3 regions of the Streptomyces sp. NPDC001513 genome follow, and region 2 is predicted to be linked to each of the others. Evidence: riboswitches for the same ligand, from Rfam matches in the RefSeq annotation. Region 2 holds a riboswitch; each other region holds the start of a gene.

The links. Region 2 has a riboswitch for cobalamin ahead of ACFYZ4_RS04685 (CoA-acylating methylmalonate-semialdehyde dehydrogenase). Riboswitches for the same ligand answer to the same signal wherever they lie in the genome.
Region 1: linked by a shared signal. The riboswitch ahead of ACFYZ4_RS28480 (prenyltransferase/squalene oxidase repeat-containing protein) and the one ahead of ACFYZ4_RS04685 (CoA-acylating methylmalonate-semialdehyde dehydrogenase) in region 2 are both predicted to bind cobalamin.
Region 3: linked by a shared signal. The riboswitch ahead of metE (5-methyltetrahydropteroyltriglutamate--homocysteine S-methyltransferase) and the one ahead of ACFYZ4_RS04685 (CoA-acylating methylmalonate-semialdehyde dehydrogenase) in region 2 are both predicted to bind cobalamin.

What each region holds. Positions count from the first base shown of each region.
Region 1 covers NZ_JBIAVU010000013.1:269,291-274,085, forward strand. The annotation lists gene ACFYZ4_RS28470 (energy-coupling factor transporter transmembrane component T) at 1-402, opposite strand, end outside; gene ACFYZ4_RS28475 (SCO2322 family protein) at 399-1,070, opposite strand; gene ACFYZ4_RS28480 (prenyltransferase/squalene oxidase repeat-containing protein) at 1,070-2,326, opposite strand; cobalamin riboswitch at 2,439-2,570, opposite strand; gene ACFYZ4_RS28485 (MBL fold metallo-hydrolase) at 2,637-3,686, opposite strand; gene ACFYZ4_RS28490 (aldehyde dehydrogenase) at 3,867-4,795, shown strand, end outside.
Region 2 covers NZ_JBIAVU010000002.1:216,064-220,858, reverse strand. The annotation lists gene ACFYZ4_RS04690 (acyl-CoA dehydrogenase family protein) at 1-1,035, opposite strand, end outside; gene ACFYZ4_RS04685 (CoA-acylating methylmalonate-semialdehyde dehydrogenase) at 1,032-2,531, opposite strand; cobalamin riboswitch at 2,724-2,902, opposite strand; gene ACFYZ4_RS04680 (cobalamin-binding protein) at 2,967-3,881, shown strand; gene ACFYZ4_RS04675 (short-chain fatty acyl-CoA regulator family protein) at 3,900-4,795, opposite strand, start outside.
Region 3 covers NZ_JBIAVU010000016.1:112,799-117,593, forward strand. The annotation lists gene ACFYZ4_RS31780 (MmgE/PrpD family protein) at 1-496, opposite strand, end outside; gene ACFYZ4_RS31785 (short-chain fatty acyl-CoA regulator family protein) at 712-2,142, shown strand; cobalamin riboswitch at 2,200-2,423, shown strand; gene metE (5-methyltetrahydropteroyltriglutamate--homocysteine S-methyltransferase) at 2,593-4,795, shown strand, end outside.

The DNA of each region.
Region 1 (4,795 bases), on a different contig from region 2:
CAGGGTGTGCGCGCCGGGGACGGGCGAGCCGAGCAGCATGGAGAACAGCAGGCGCAGGCCGATGACGACGAGGCCGAGCTTGAGGAACGCCCCGTAGGAACGCGCCCAGGGCGCGTCCGTGCGGCGGGCCGCCACCACGTACCCGGCGACGCCGACGATCAGCCCGAGAAGCAGGGGGTTGGTGGTGCGGGAGGCGGCGGTGGCGAGCCCGAGGGCCCAGAGCCACCAGGCCCCGGCGTGCAGGGCGGTGGCCCGGCCGGCGAGCGGGGCCTGCCATTTTCTCTTGTACGTCGACCAGCGCGGGGGATCCTGCGCCGCGGGCAGGCTCCGGCGGGCCGGGGTCACGTCGTCGCGTGCGGCGCCGCGCCTGTCTTTCAGCCCCTCCGCACGCTCGCCCGTCATCGGGTGCGGCGGCGGGATTGCCAGAGGGCGGCCGCGGCCAGGGCGGCCACGGCTGCGATGCCCGCCAGCAGGCCCGCCGACGGGCCGCCGTCGTCCGGGGCCGCGGCGGCGGGCGCCGCCGACGCGCTCGGCGCCGGGGCGTCCGCCATCGGTTCGCCGCAGCCCTGCCTCGGGTAGCCCGAGATCGCGCACAGCAGGGCCGCGCTGTTGTAGCGCAGCGGCTTCGCGACCGATGCCAGCGCCTCGGCCGCCGTGGCCTCCGCGGCCACCTGCGCGCACGCGGTGCGCGGGGCGTCCTGCGGCGGGGCCTCGCCCGCCGGGGCGTCCGCGGGCACGCCGAAGTCGACGACGAGCGCGACCCGCTTGCGGCCCTGCGCCGGAGGGGTGGAGCCGCAGACGGCCTCGAAGTCGGCCGCGGCGCGCGGCTGCGCCGCCTGGTCCGCCGCGTCCTTGCTCACCGAGAAGCGGAACCCCTGCACGGAGCCGTCCTTCGGGCGGGCCATCGAGGGGCCCTGCGTGGCGTACGACCAGCGGCCGCCGCCCGAGCCGTCCCAGAACGACCAGTAGCGGTAGCCGGCCGCCAGCGCCGGAGCGGCGGCCAGCACGGCCAGGACGCTCCCGAGGGCCAGCGCCAGAGCGAGGGCCACGGCGGGCCGGCGGCGGCGCATCAGAGCTGGTTCTTCTTCCGGCGGCCGCTCAGCAGGATGCCGATGCCCACGCCGGCCGCGCCGCCCGCGCCGATGATCCACCAGAGGTTCTGGTTGTCGGACGACTCCTCCTTCACGGGGGTGGCGTCCGTGTCCGCGCCCTGCGGGGCCGGGCCGGTCGCGTTCAGCGCCGCGACGAGGTCGGTGCCGCCGAAGGACTTCGGGTCGGTGCCCGTGGCGTGCGCGGCGAGGATCAGGGTGCCGAGGGCGGCCGGCTTGCCCGTGGACCACTCGGCGGAGTTGGCCTTCAGCCACTCCAGGGCGCCCGCCGCCGACTGCTTGTGCCCGGCCGCGGCCAGGGCGATCACCGCGTCGACGGTGTTGCCGGTGTCCGGGGTCGGCTGGTCGGCGCCCGGGGTCACGGCCGTCAGGTGGCCGTCCTTCTTCAGGGCCTCGGCGAGGTAGCCCGCCGCGCCCTGGGCCGCTGCCGCCGGGTCGACGGTGCCCGCCGCCGGGCAGGTCGGCGCGGCCGCGGGGGTGTCCGTACCGGAGGGGACAACGGCCGAGCCCGTGCCGAGGCCGGCCAGCACGGCCGCGGCGGAGGCGTCGCCGTTCGCGAGCAGCTTGCCGTCGACCGGCTGGAACGCGAACGCGCCCCGGTCGCCGGCCGGCTCGGCGGCGCAGCCCAGCTGGAAGGAGAGCAGCGCCTCGTAGGGGGTCTTGCCCGCCTTCGACTTGATCTCGGCCGGCTTCTCGCCGGCCGCGGTCAGGGCGCTGATCACGAGGGCGGTCGAGTTGGCGTCGGTGCCGCTGTCCATGGCGCCGCCCGGGTTGGAGCTCCAGCCGCCGTCCTCGTTCTGTACGGACTTCAGCCAGCCGACGGCCTTCTTGACGCTCTCACCGTGGCCGCCGAGCGCGGTCAGCGCCTGCACGGCGGCGGCCGTCGCGTTGGAGTCGATGTACGCGGTCGCGTCGCAGTCCTTGGCGGTGTCCGCGCGGAAGGCGGGGAAGGAGCCGTTCGCGCACTGCTGGCCGGCCAGCCAGTGCACGGCCTGCGCGGCGGGCTTGATGCCGACGGTGTCCTGGGCGAGCAGCGCGAAGGACTGCCGCCACACGCCGTCGTACATGGGGTCGTCCTTGCCGTACAGCCCGGAGGGGATGACCGGGGGTGCGGAGGGGGAGGCGGGCGGCGCGGTGTCGGCGAGGGCTGCGGGGGCGACACCCACGCAGAGCACGGCGGAGGCGGCGAGCGCGGCTGCGCTGCGGCGGACGTTCATGGGGGAGGGTGCCTCTCCTGCTGGGGAACCGGAGGCGGGCACGCACTGGCACCGGGCTCCGGCTCCGTTTACCTCGACGGTGCCGGCCGCCGGAGGATCCGGCGGCGCGAGCCGCGCACTTCCGGTACGGGGCATTCCGGCTCCCCGCCCGGGCGGTGCCGGGGTGGGTCACGGTTGCGGGTCAGCGCCGGATTCGCACCGGCTTCCCCCCCGTACAGAAGTGTGGACGACGGCTTCACTCTACCGGCCCGTAGCCTGCGGGCCCGGGGGCACTGGGGGCCCGGGCCCCTTACCGGCCGCGCCGCCGTCCCTACACGGCCCGGTACGTCACCGGGTCGGTGCCCGGGACGGCCTCCGCGCGGCCCTGCTTCACCAGCCGCCGCAGGTGGGCTTCCGCTTCCGAGACGGCGATGTTGCGGGAGCCGTACGGGATCTGCTCCCAGGGCCGGTTCCACTCCATGAGCTCCGCCAGCGCCCACGGGGTGAGCGGTTCGGCCAGCAGGGTCCACAGCCCGGACAGCCGCTCCTCGTGGTGGTCCAGCAGTTCCCGTACGCGGGCGGGTGCGTCGGTGAAGGCGTACTGGTGGGCCGGGAGCACCTCGGCGGGTGCCAGCCGGCCGATGCGTTCGAGGGAGTCGAGGTAGTCGCCGAGGGGGTCGGTGACGCGGGTGTCCTCGGGGGCCTCGTACAGGCCGATGTGCGGGGAGATCCCGGGCAGCAGGTGGTCGCCGGAAAAGAGGCGGCCGTTGCCGGGCAGGTTCGCCGGGTGGGCCTCCTCCAGGTGCAGGCAGACGTGGCCGGGGGTATGGCCGGGGGTCCAGATCGCGCGCAGCCGGCGTCCGGCGAGGGGGAGCAGTTCGGCGGGGACGATCTCCCGGTCGGGCACGGCGGCGCGCAGTCCGGGCAGGGTCCGCATGCGGCCGCTCGCGCGGGCGGCGCGCAGGGGCGCGATGTGCTCCTCGGGGGCTCCGGCGGCGGCGAGCTTGGCGCTCATGTAGTCGAACCAGACGCCGGGCTCGGAGGCGCGGGTGCGGACGACGACCTCGGTGTCGGCGGCGTGCATGGCGATCCAGGCGCCGGACGCCTCGCGGACCCGGCCGGAGAGGCCGTGGTGGTCGGGGTGGTGGTGGGTGATGACGACGCCGTGGACGTCGGCGACGGGGATGCCGAGCGCGGCGAGCCCGGCGACGAGGGTGTCCCAGGACTCGGGGTCGTCCCAGCCGGTGTCGACCAGGACCGGGCCGCGGTCGGTGTCGAGGACGTGGACGAGGGTGTGTCCCAGCGGGTTGTCGGGGATGGGCACCTTGATGCCCCACACGCCTCCGCCGTGATCGGTGACCTGTGACGTGTCCTCCGGCATGAGCCCTCCGCCCGTTGCCGCCCTCTGACGAGAACGTGTTTCAGTAGTAGCCCAAGTCGACCACTTCCACGCTCTTCTGACTAGTCGTTGGATCTTCTCCGCTGTTCCGTCCTGGCCGTGGACTCCTCGAACTAGAACTGGTATCAGTTCTGGAACGCCAAGCCGCAGGAGGCCTCAGCCATGACCGAGCTCGTGGAACACGGACAACTGTTCATCGGCGGGGAGTGGACGGATCCGCTGGGCACCGACACGATCCGGATCGTCTCCCCTCACACCGAGCAGGTCATCGGCTCCGTCCCGCACGCCTCGAAGGGGGACGTGGACCGTGCCGTCGCCGCCGCGCGCAAGGCGTTCGACGAAGGGCCCTGGCCGCGGATGACGCTGGACGAGCGGATCGCCGTCGTCACCCGGATCAAGGACGCCATCGCGGTGCGGCACGAGGAGATCGCCCGCTCGATCAGCTCCCAGAACGGGTCCCCGTACTCCTGGAGCATCCTCGCCCAGGCGCTCGGCCCGATGATGGTCTACGACGCCGCGATCACGGTCGCGCGCGCCTACCCGTACGAGGAGCACCGCCAGGGCGTCCTCGGCCCGATCCTGGTGCGCCGGGAGCCGGTGGGCGTGGTCGCCGCCGTCATCCCGTGGAACGTCCCGCAGTTCGTGGCGGCGGCCAAACTGGCGCCGGCGCTGCTGACGGGCTCCACGGTGATCCTCAAGCCGTCCCCCGAAGCGCCGCTGGACTCCTTCATCCTCGCCGACATCGCGCGGGAGGCCGGACTCCCCGAGGGCGTGCTGTCGATCCTGCCCGCCGACCGCGAGGTCAGCGAGTACCTGGTCGGCCACCCCGGCGTCGACAAGGTCGCCTTCACCGGCTCGGTCGCCGCGGGCAAGCGCGTCATGGAGGTCGCCGCCCGCAACCTGACGAGGGTCACGCTCGAACTCGGCGGCAAGTCCGCCGCGGTGATCCTGCCGGATGCCGACCTGGACTCCACCATCGCCGGGATCGTCCCGGCGGCCTGGATGAACAACGGGCAGGCCTGCGTGGCCCAGACCCGGATCCTCGCGCCGCGCAGCCGGTACGAGGAGGTGGCCGAGGCCCTCGCGGCGGC
Region 2 (4,795 bases):
GTAGCCGTATCCGCCGTGGAGCTGGAGGGCGCGGTCGGCCACCGTGTAGCCGGTGTCGGTGGCGAACCGTTTGGCCATCGCGCACAGTTGCGGGGCCAGCGGGTCCCCCCGGTCCAGCGCGTCGGCGGCCTGCCGGACCAGCGCGCGGGCCGCGGCCAGCTCGGTGGCCATGTCCGCGAGCCGGAACTGCAGGCCCTGCGCGTCCAGCAGCCGCGCCCCGAAGGCCTCGCGGTCGGCCAGGTGGACCAGGCTGCGGTCGAGCGCGCTCTGCGCGCCGCCCAGCGAGCAGGCGGCGATGCCGAGGCGGCCGCCGTTGAGGCCGTTCATGGCGATGCGGAAGCCGTCGCCCTCCGCGCCGAGCCGCCGGTCGGCGGGGATGCGGACCCCGTCGAGGACCACCTGCCGGGTGGGCTGCGCGTTCCAGCCCATCTTGCGCTCGTCGGGTCCGAAGGAGACCCCGGGATCGCCGCGTTCGACGACGAAGGCGGAGATCCCGCCGGCGCCCGCGCCGCCGGTGCGGGCCATGACGACGTAGACCTCGGAGGCGCCGGCGCCGGAGATGAACTGCTTGACCCCGTTCAGGACGTAGTCCTCGCCCACCCGTTCGGCCCGGGTGCGCAGGGCGGCGGCGTCGGATCCGGCGCCGGGTTCGGTCAGGCAGTAGCTGCCGAGGGACCTGGCGGCGCACAGGTCCGGCAGCCAGCGTGCCCGTTGGCCGTCGTCGCCGTAGCGGTCGATCATCCAGGCGACCATGTTGTGGATGGACAGGTACCCGGCGATGGAGGGGCACCCGGTGGCGAGGGTCTCGAAGACGAGGACCCCGTCGCTGCGGGAGAGACCCGAACCGCCGTGCTCCTCGCGGACGTAGACACCGCCGAGGCCGAGGTCCGCCGCCTTGCGGATCACGTCCAGCGGGAAGTGCTTGTCCTGGTCCCAGGCGACGGCGTACGGGGAGAGCTGCTCCTGCGCGAAGTCCAGGGTGACCTCGGCCAGGGCGAGCTGGTCGGGGGTGAGGGTGATGGTCACCGGGCTCATCCCATCGTCGGGATGGTGAAGCTCGCGCCCTCCTTCGCCCCGGAGGGCCAGCGCGAGGTGACGGTCTTGGTGCGGGTGTAGAAGCGGATCGCGTCGGGGCCGTGCTGGTTCAGGTCGCCGAAGCCGGACCGCTTCCAGCCGCCGAAGGTGTGGTACGCGACCGGGACCGGGATGGGGACGTTGACCCCGACCATGCCGGCGCCGACCCTGCGGGTGAAGTCCCGGGCGGTGTCCCCGTCCCGGGTGAAGATGGCCACGCCGTTCCCGTACGGGTGCTCGGTGGGCAGCCGCAGGGCCTCCTCGTAGTCGGCGGCGCGGGCGACGCACAGCACCGGGCCGAAGATCTCCTCGCGGTAGATCCGCATCTGCGGGGTGACCCGGTCGAAGAGCGAGGCACCGGCGAAGAAGCCGTTCTCGTGCCCGGGCAGGGTGAACCCCCGTCCGTCGACGACGAGTTCGGCGCCCTCGTTGACCCCGATGTCCACGTAGCGGCGGACCCGGTCCTGCGCGTCCCGGCTCACGAGCGGGCCGAAGTCCGCGTCCGGGTCGTCGGACCGGCCGATGCGCAGAGTGGCGATGCGCTCCGTCAGCCGGGCGACCAGCGCGTCGGCGGTCTCCTCGCCGACGGGCACGGCCACGGCGATGGCCATGCACCGCTCGCCGGCGGACCCGTAGCCGGCGCCGATCAGGGCGTCGACGGCCTGGTCGAGGTCGGCGTCCGGCATCACGATCATGTGGTTCTTGGCCCCGCCGAAGCACTGGGCGCGCTTGCCGTGGGCGGCGGCCGTGGCGTAGATGTGCGCGGCGATCGGGGTGGAGCCGACGAAGCCGAGGGCCTGGACGCGCGGGTCCTCCAGCAGGGTGTCGACCGCCTCCTTGCCGCCGTTGACGACATTGAGGACGCCCGGCGGCAGACCGGCCTCCAGGAAGAGCTCGGCCAGTCGCAGCGGCACCGAGGGGTCGCGCTCGGAGGGCTTGAGGATGAAGGCGTTTCCGCACGCCAGGGCGGGCGCCGCCTTCCACAGCGGGATCATGGCGGGGAAGTTGAAGGGCGTGATGCCCGCGACGACGCCGAGCGGGCTGCGCAGCGAGTGCACGTCGATCCCGCCGCCGGCGTTGTCGGTGAACTCCCCCTTCAGCAGATGAGGGATGCCGGCGGCGAACTCCACGACCTCCAGGCCACGTTGGAGGTCGCCGTGGGCGTCGGCAATGGTCTTGCCGTGCTCGGCCGACAACAGCCGTGCCAGCGACTCGCGTTCGCCCTCCACCAGCTGGAGGAACCGGAGCAGGACGCGGGCCCGGCGCTGCGGGTTCCACTCGCCCCACTCGCGCTGAGCGGTCTCGGCGTCGGCGATGGCGGCCTCGGTGTCGGCGCGCCCGGCGAGCGGGACCCGGGCCTGTACGGCGCCGGTGTTGGGGTCGTACACATCGGTGAAGAGGCCGGATGTCCCGGTGACGTGCTTGCCGCCGATGAAATGGGTGAGTTCACGGACCATGGTTGCCTGCTCTCGTCAGGTGCGGATCCGAGGACGGCACGGCAGACCGGCGGCGGCACCCGGGTCGGGTGCGCCGCATGGAAAGCCGTGGGACAGGGTCTAAGTGAACGCGGGGGTCGCCGCTCGCTTCGCCGGATCACCAGGGTCGTGGGTACGGACCGGTGCCATGCGTGTCTGCTCCATCCTCGTGGACAACACGGAACGCTCCGCGGCCGGTATCCTGACTCCCGGATCCCCGCGTGCCGCCCGCCTTCCCGACAGACCTCGTCAGTGGCGTGTGGATGGCAGCACACTCCCCGGTCACAGTGGCGGGACCGTGCCGGTTTCTCACCGGCTTCCCTGCACCGCGGACCTTGTGCCAGGAACATATAGTTGGACGTCCTAGTAAGTCCACCCCACCACCCCGTGCACGGCGCTGCGGCCTACAGTCGGGGCATGCGCATCGTCTCCCTGCTGCCGGCCGCCACCGACATCGTCGCCGAGCTCGGTCTGGCCGGTGACCTGGTGGGACGCACCCACGAATGCGACTGGCCGCCGGCGGCGGTCGCCGGCGTCCCGGTCGTCACCGCGGCCGAATTCTCCGCCGAGACGCTCAGCAGCCGGGAGATCTCCGACGCCGTGGGCGGCGCCGCGCACTCCGGATCCTCCCTCTACACGCTCGACACCGAGGCCCTGGCGGCCCTCGCCCCCGACGTGGTCCTGACCCAGGACCTCTGCGACGTCTGCGCCGTCTCCTACCGGGGGGTGTCCCAGGCGGTCCGGGTGCTCGACGCCGGTCCGCGGGTGCTCAGCCTGGAGCCCCGCACCCTGGACGACGTACTGGACTGCCTGGTCACCGTGGGGGAGTTGCTCGGCGTACGGGAACGGGCCGAGCGGCGGCGCGAGGAGCTGCGCGCACGGCTCGCCGGGGTGCGCCGGTTGACGGCGGGACGCGCCCGGCCCCGGGTGGTGGCCATCGAATGGCTCGACCCGCTGTGGCCGGCCGGGCACTGGGTCCCCGAACAGATCGGCTGCGCCGGAGGCGAACCGCTGCTCGCCGCGCCGGGGGAGCACACCAAGGCGATGACCTGGGACGAGGTCGTCGCCGCGCGCCCCGATGTGCTGCTCGTGCTGCCCTGCGGCTTCCCGCCCGAGCGCACCCTGCGGGAGCGGGACCTGCTCACCTCCCTGCCCGGCTGGGCCGGGCTGCCCGCCGTACGCTCCGGCGCCGTCTGGGTCCTCGACGGGCCGGCGTACTTCAACCGGCCCGGGCCCCGGGTGGTGCGGGGCGCGGAGGTACTGGCCCACGTGCTGCACTCCGTACGGGCGGGTGAGCCCGTGACCGCGGCGGAGGCCCGGCGGCTGGACTGAGCCGCCCCGCGCCGCCGTTCAGCCGCGGTCCGCGAGGACCGGGTACGGGACGAAGGTGCTGCTGTTCTCGTCGACGGCGAGGGTGCGGCCGAGCGGCGGGACCGCCCGCTGGGGGCAGTCGAGGCGTTCGCAGAGGCGGCAGCCCATGCCGATGGGGGTGGCGGCCGCCGTGTTGTCCAGGTCGAGCCCGTCGGAGTAGACGAGGCGGGAGGCGTGCCGGATCTCGCAGCCGAGGCCGATGGCGAAGGTCTTGCCGGGCTCGCCCCAGCCGCCGCGGTGGCGGGTGACGGCGCGGGCGGTCCACAGGTGGCGCTGGCCGTCGGGCATGGCCGCGATCTGGACGTGGATGCGGCCGGGCGCGGCGAAGGCCTCGTAGACGTTCCAGAGCGGGCAGGTGCCGCCGGCGCGGGAGAAGTGGAAGCCGGTGGCGGACTGCCGCTTGGACATGTTCCCGGCGCGGTCGACGCGCACGAAGGAGAAGGGCACCCCGCGCAGCCTGGGCCGTTGCAGGGTGCTGAGGCGGTGGCAGACCGTCTCGTAGCCGAGGCCGAAGTGGTCGGTGAGCCGCTCGATGTCGTAGCGGAACTCCTCCGCGGCCGTGTGGAAGGCGCCGTACGGGAGGATCAGCGCGGCGGCGAAGTAGTTGGCGATGCCGATCCGGGCCAGGCCGTGGGTCGCGGAACCGGGCGGGAAGTCCTCCGCGGCCAGCCGGTCCAGCTCCTCCCCGTACTCCAGCAGGGCCAGTTGGGTGGCGAGCCGGAAGGCCTGCTGGCCCGGCCGGAGCCGGCTGGAGATGTGCAGGACGCGGGCGCGCTCGTCGTAGTGGTGCAGCCGGTCCGAATCGGTGGCGAGGCGCACCCCGTGCCGGTCCGTGAGCCGCGCCGACAGGGCGCGTACGACGTCTCCCGGCCGGA
Region 3 (4,795 bases), on a different contig from region 2:
CGTGCAGGCAGATGCCCCGGACCAGGGCGACGTGCACCTCGTAGGCGGCGACGATCCCGCGCAGCAGGTCGGCGCCCGAGCGGCCGGCGTGCTGGGCGACGGCCAGCAGCGGCGGGATGTTGTCGCCCGGGTGGGAGTAGTCGGCGGCCAGGAAGGTGTCGTGGAAGTCCAGCTCGCGCACGGCCGTGCCGTTGGCCCAGGCCGCCCACTCGGGGGAGACCCGCACTTCCGGCGGCAGGCCGAACACGGAGCCTCCGGGCGTCGCCCGGTGGGGTGCGGCCTGGGCCCGGGCCACCGCGACGGGGCGGCGCAGCAGGGAGGCCACGGCCACGGAGGCGTTGTCCACGATCCGGTTCACCGCCATGTCGGCGGCCCGGCGGTCGAGGGCGGGGGGCCGCTCGGTGCCGGTGGCCGTCTCGGCCAGCTTCCAGGCGAGCTGTTCCTCGCGCGGGAGACGGTCGGCGCTGGGATGGACGCGTACCTCGTGCTCGATCACGGAACTCCTCGGGTGCGGAAATCGTCGGGTGCGGAAATCGTCGGGTGCGGAAATCGGGCGCTTCGATGTCTCACCCTTTCCCGCTTTCGGAGCCGGGTCGACCGCTCCAACCTGCGGAATCACTCCCGGGGAATCCTGCGAATCTGCGAATCTTGCGAAAGAGGCGAGTGCTACCTTCGCAAGAGAGGACCAGGTGGAAAGGGACGCTGTCGCCCATGGGACGTACGGTCGGACGCAAGATCTACGCCCACGCGAAACTGCGCAGACTGCGGCGCGAGCGGGGCATGAACCAGGTGGAGCTGGCCCGCGCGCTCGACCTGTCCACCAGCTACCTCAACCAGATCGAGCACAGTCAGCGGCCGCTCACCGCACCCGTCCTGCTGAAGATCGCGGAGGTGTTCGGGGTCGACCCCGAGTTCTTCTCCGAAGCCCATGAGGAACGCCTCACCACCGATCTGCGGGCCGCCCTCGCGGACGAGGCCGGCGGGGTCTCGGTGGCCTCCCAGGAGATCGCGGACATGGCCCGGGACCACCCGGACATCGCGAAGGCGCTCGTGGCGCTCCACCACCGCTACCGCGACGCGGCCGAGCAGGCGGCCGCCCTGGCTCCGCCGGGAGACTCGACCGCCGCGGTGCGCGCCGAACCGCACGACGAGGTAAGGGACTTCTTCTACGCCCACCACAACCACTTCGACGAGCTCGACACCGAGGCGGAAGCCGTCGCGGCGAACCTGCGCGGCGGCTCCGTGTCCCGTACCGCGGACCGTCTCGCGGAAGTCCTCGCCACCCGGCACGGAGTGACCCTCCTCGACGGCGCCCCCGACCGCTCCTCGGACGCCCGCCGGTTCGACCGCGACCGGGGCCTCCTGTTCCTGTCGCCCTGGCTGACCGACGCGCAGCGGGCCTTCCAACTCGCCACCCAGCTGGCGCTGCTGGCCCACGGCCCGCTGCTCGACTCCCTGGTGGACGACACCGACTTCGACTCCGAGGCATCCTCGGGGCTGGCCAGGGTCGGGCTGGCGAACTACTTCGCGGGCGCCCTCCTGATGCCCTACGGGCCCTTCCGGGCGGCGGCCGAGGAACTGCGCTACGACATCGAGCTGCTCCAGGCCCGCTTCGGGGTCGGTTTCGAGACGGTCTGCCACCGGCTGAGCACCCTCCAGCGCACCGGGCAGCGCGGGGTGCCGTTCTCGTTCCTGCGGGCCGACCGGGCCGGGAACATCTCCAAGCGGCAGTCCGCGACCGACTTCCACTTCTCCCGGCTCGGCGGCACCTGCCCGCTGTGGACCGTCTACGAGGCGTTCTCCGCCCCCGGCCGGATCCTCACCCAGGTGGCCGAAATGCCCGACGGAAAGAGGTACTTCTGGATCGCGCGGACCGTGACCCGCGGCGCCCACGGCCATCGCGCACGACGGGCCGAGTTCGCCGTCGCGCTGGGCTGCGAGCTCCGCCACGCGTCCCGGCTCGTCTACGCCGAGGGCCTCGCGGTGGCGGATCCGTCGGCCGCGACCCCGATCGGCCTCGGCTGCCGGATCTGCGAACGCCGCGACTGCGCCCAGCGGGCCAGGCCGCCGGCCGGCGGCCGGCTCGCGGTGGACCCCGACCGTCAGACGTACGTCCCCTATCCGGTGTTCACGGGCGGATGATCTCGAATCGCCGTCCGATATCTGGAACGCTCTGCCCATTCTTTAGTCCGGCCGCCTAGTGTGGACCTCGCAGCTGGTTCGCCCCCGTCCGCCAGGCGGGAGGCGTCGTAAGAGGGAACCCGGTGGGAATCCGGGACTGCCCCGCAGCGGTAAGTGGGAACGACCGCCGTCATAAGCACTGGGACCGGAACCGGTCCTGGGAAGCGACGGCCAGTAGGTGTCTGCCCGAGTGGCCGGCGTGCCCATGAGTCCGAAGACCTGCCCGTTGCCCGAGCGCGAACGATCGCGCCCGGTTTCCCGGTGACCTCGTGGGCGGGTCGGCGTGCTTTCAGGCGGATCCTCCCCGTCGCGTACCCGTACGTACGTGACCGGCGGTCCGCCCGTTCCGGCACCCTTCGCGCCTTCGGCCCCCACCGGGTCCATGGAGACACGCTCGCGAAGGAGAGTTCCGTGACCACCGAGTCCGCAGCCGCGGCAGTACAGGCCACCGTCCACGGCTACCCCCGCCAGGGTCAGAACCGCGAACTGAAGAAGGCGATCGAGGGCTACTGGAAGGGCCGCGTCACCGCGGACACCCTCCGGGAGACCGCCCACGAGCTGCGCCGGGCCAACCGGGCCCAGCTGGCCGAAGCCGGCATCACCGAGGTTCCGACCGGGGACTTCTCGTACTACGACCACGTCCTGGACACCACGGTCATGGTCGGCGCGATCCCCACCCGACACCGGGCCGCCGTCGAAGCCGACGCCCTGGACGGCTACTTCGCGATGGCGCGCGGCACCCAGGACGTGGCCCCGCTGGAGATGACCAAGTGGTTCGACACGAACTACCACTACCTGGTCCCCGAGCTCGGCCCCGACACCGTCTTCACCGCCGACTCCACCAAGCAGGTCGCCGAACTCACCGAGGCCCTCTCCGCGGGGCACGCAGCCCGGCCCGTGCTGGTCGGCCCGGTCACCTACCTGCTCCTGGCCAAGCCCGCCCCGGGCGTGGCTGCCGACTTCGAGCCGATCACCCTGCTGGACCGGCTGCTGCCCGTCTACGCCCAGGTGCTGGCCGAGCTCCGCGCGGCCGGTGCCGAGTGGGTCCAGCTGGACGAGCCCGCCCTGGTGCAGGACCGCACTCCGGCCGAGCTGAACGCCGCGGCCCGCACCTACCGGGAACTCGGCGCCCTCACGGAACGCCCGAAGCTGCTCGTCGCCTCGTACTTCGACCGGCTGGGTGAAGCGCTCCCGGTGCTGGCGAAGGCCCCGGTGGAGGGCCTCGCCCTCGACTTCACCGATGCCGCGGCCGCCAACCTCGCCGACCTCGCGGCGGTCGGCGGGCTCCCGGGCAAGCGCCTCGTCGCGGGCGTGGTCAACGGCCGCAACATCTGGATCAACGACTACCAGAAGTCGCTGACCACGCTCGGGACCCTCCTCGGGCTCGCCGACCGGGTCGACGTCTCCGCCTCCTGCTCCCTCCTGCACGTGCCGCTGGACGCCGGCGCCGAGCGCGACATCGACCCGCAGGTGCGGCGCTGGCTCGCCTTCGCCCGCCAGAAGACGACCGAGATCACCACGCTCGCCCGCGGCCTCGCCCAGGGCACCGACGCGATCACCGCGGAACTCGCCGCGAACCGCGCCGACCTGGCCTCCCGCGCCACCTCTCCGATCACCCACGACCCCGCGGTACGGGCCCGCACCGCGGCGATCACCGACGCGGACGGGCGGCGCCCCCAGCCGTACGCCGACCGCGCGGTCGCCCAGCGCGCCCACCTGGGGCTGCCGCTGCTGCCCACCACCACGATCGGCTCGTTCCCGCAGACCGACGAGCTGCGCGTAGCCCGCGCCGACCTGCGGGCCGGGCGCATCGACACCGCCGGCTACGAGGAGCGGATCAAGGACGAGATCCGGGAGGTGCTCGCGTTCCAGGAGAAGACGGGCATCGACGTGCTCGTGCACGGTGAGCCCGAGCGCAACGACATGGTCCAGTACTTCGCCGAGCAGCTGACGGGATACCTGGCGACCCAGCACGGCTGGGTCCAGTCCTACGGCACCCGGTACGTGCGCCCGCCGGTCCTCGCCGGGGACATCTCCCGTCCGGAGCCGATGACCGTGCGCTGGACGACGTACGCCCAGTCGCAGACGGGCAAGCCGGTCAAGGGCATGCTGACCGGCCCGGTCACCATGCTCGCCTGGTCCTTCGTACGCGACGACCAGCCGCTCGGCGAGACCGCCCGCCAGGTCGGACTGGCCCTGCGCGACGAGGTGAACGACCTCGAAGCGGCCGGAACCTCGGTGATCCAGGTCGACGAGCCCGCCCTGCGCGAGACGCTTCCGCTGCGCGCCGACGGCCACGCCGACTACCTGGCGTGGGCCACGGAGTCCTTCCGGCTGACGACCTCGGGCGTGCGGCCGGAGACCCAGATCCACACCCACATGTGCTACGCGGAGTTCGGCGACATCGTCCAGGCCATCGACGACCTCGACGCCGACGTCATCAGTCTGGAGGCCGCCCGCTCCCACATGCAGGTCGCGACCGAGCTCGCCGAGCACGGCTACCCCCGCGAGGCCGGCCCCGGCGTCTGGGACATCCACTCCCCGCGCATCCCCTCGGCCGCCGAGGCGGCGGCCCTCCTGCGCAAGGGGCTGGAGGCCATCCCGGCGGAGCGGC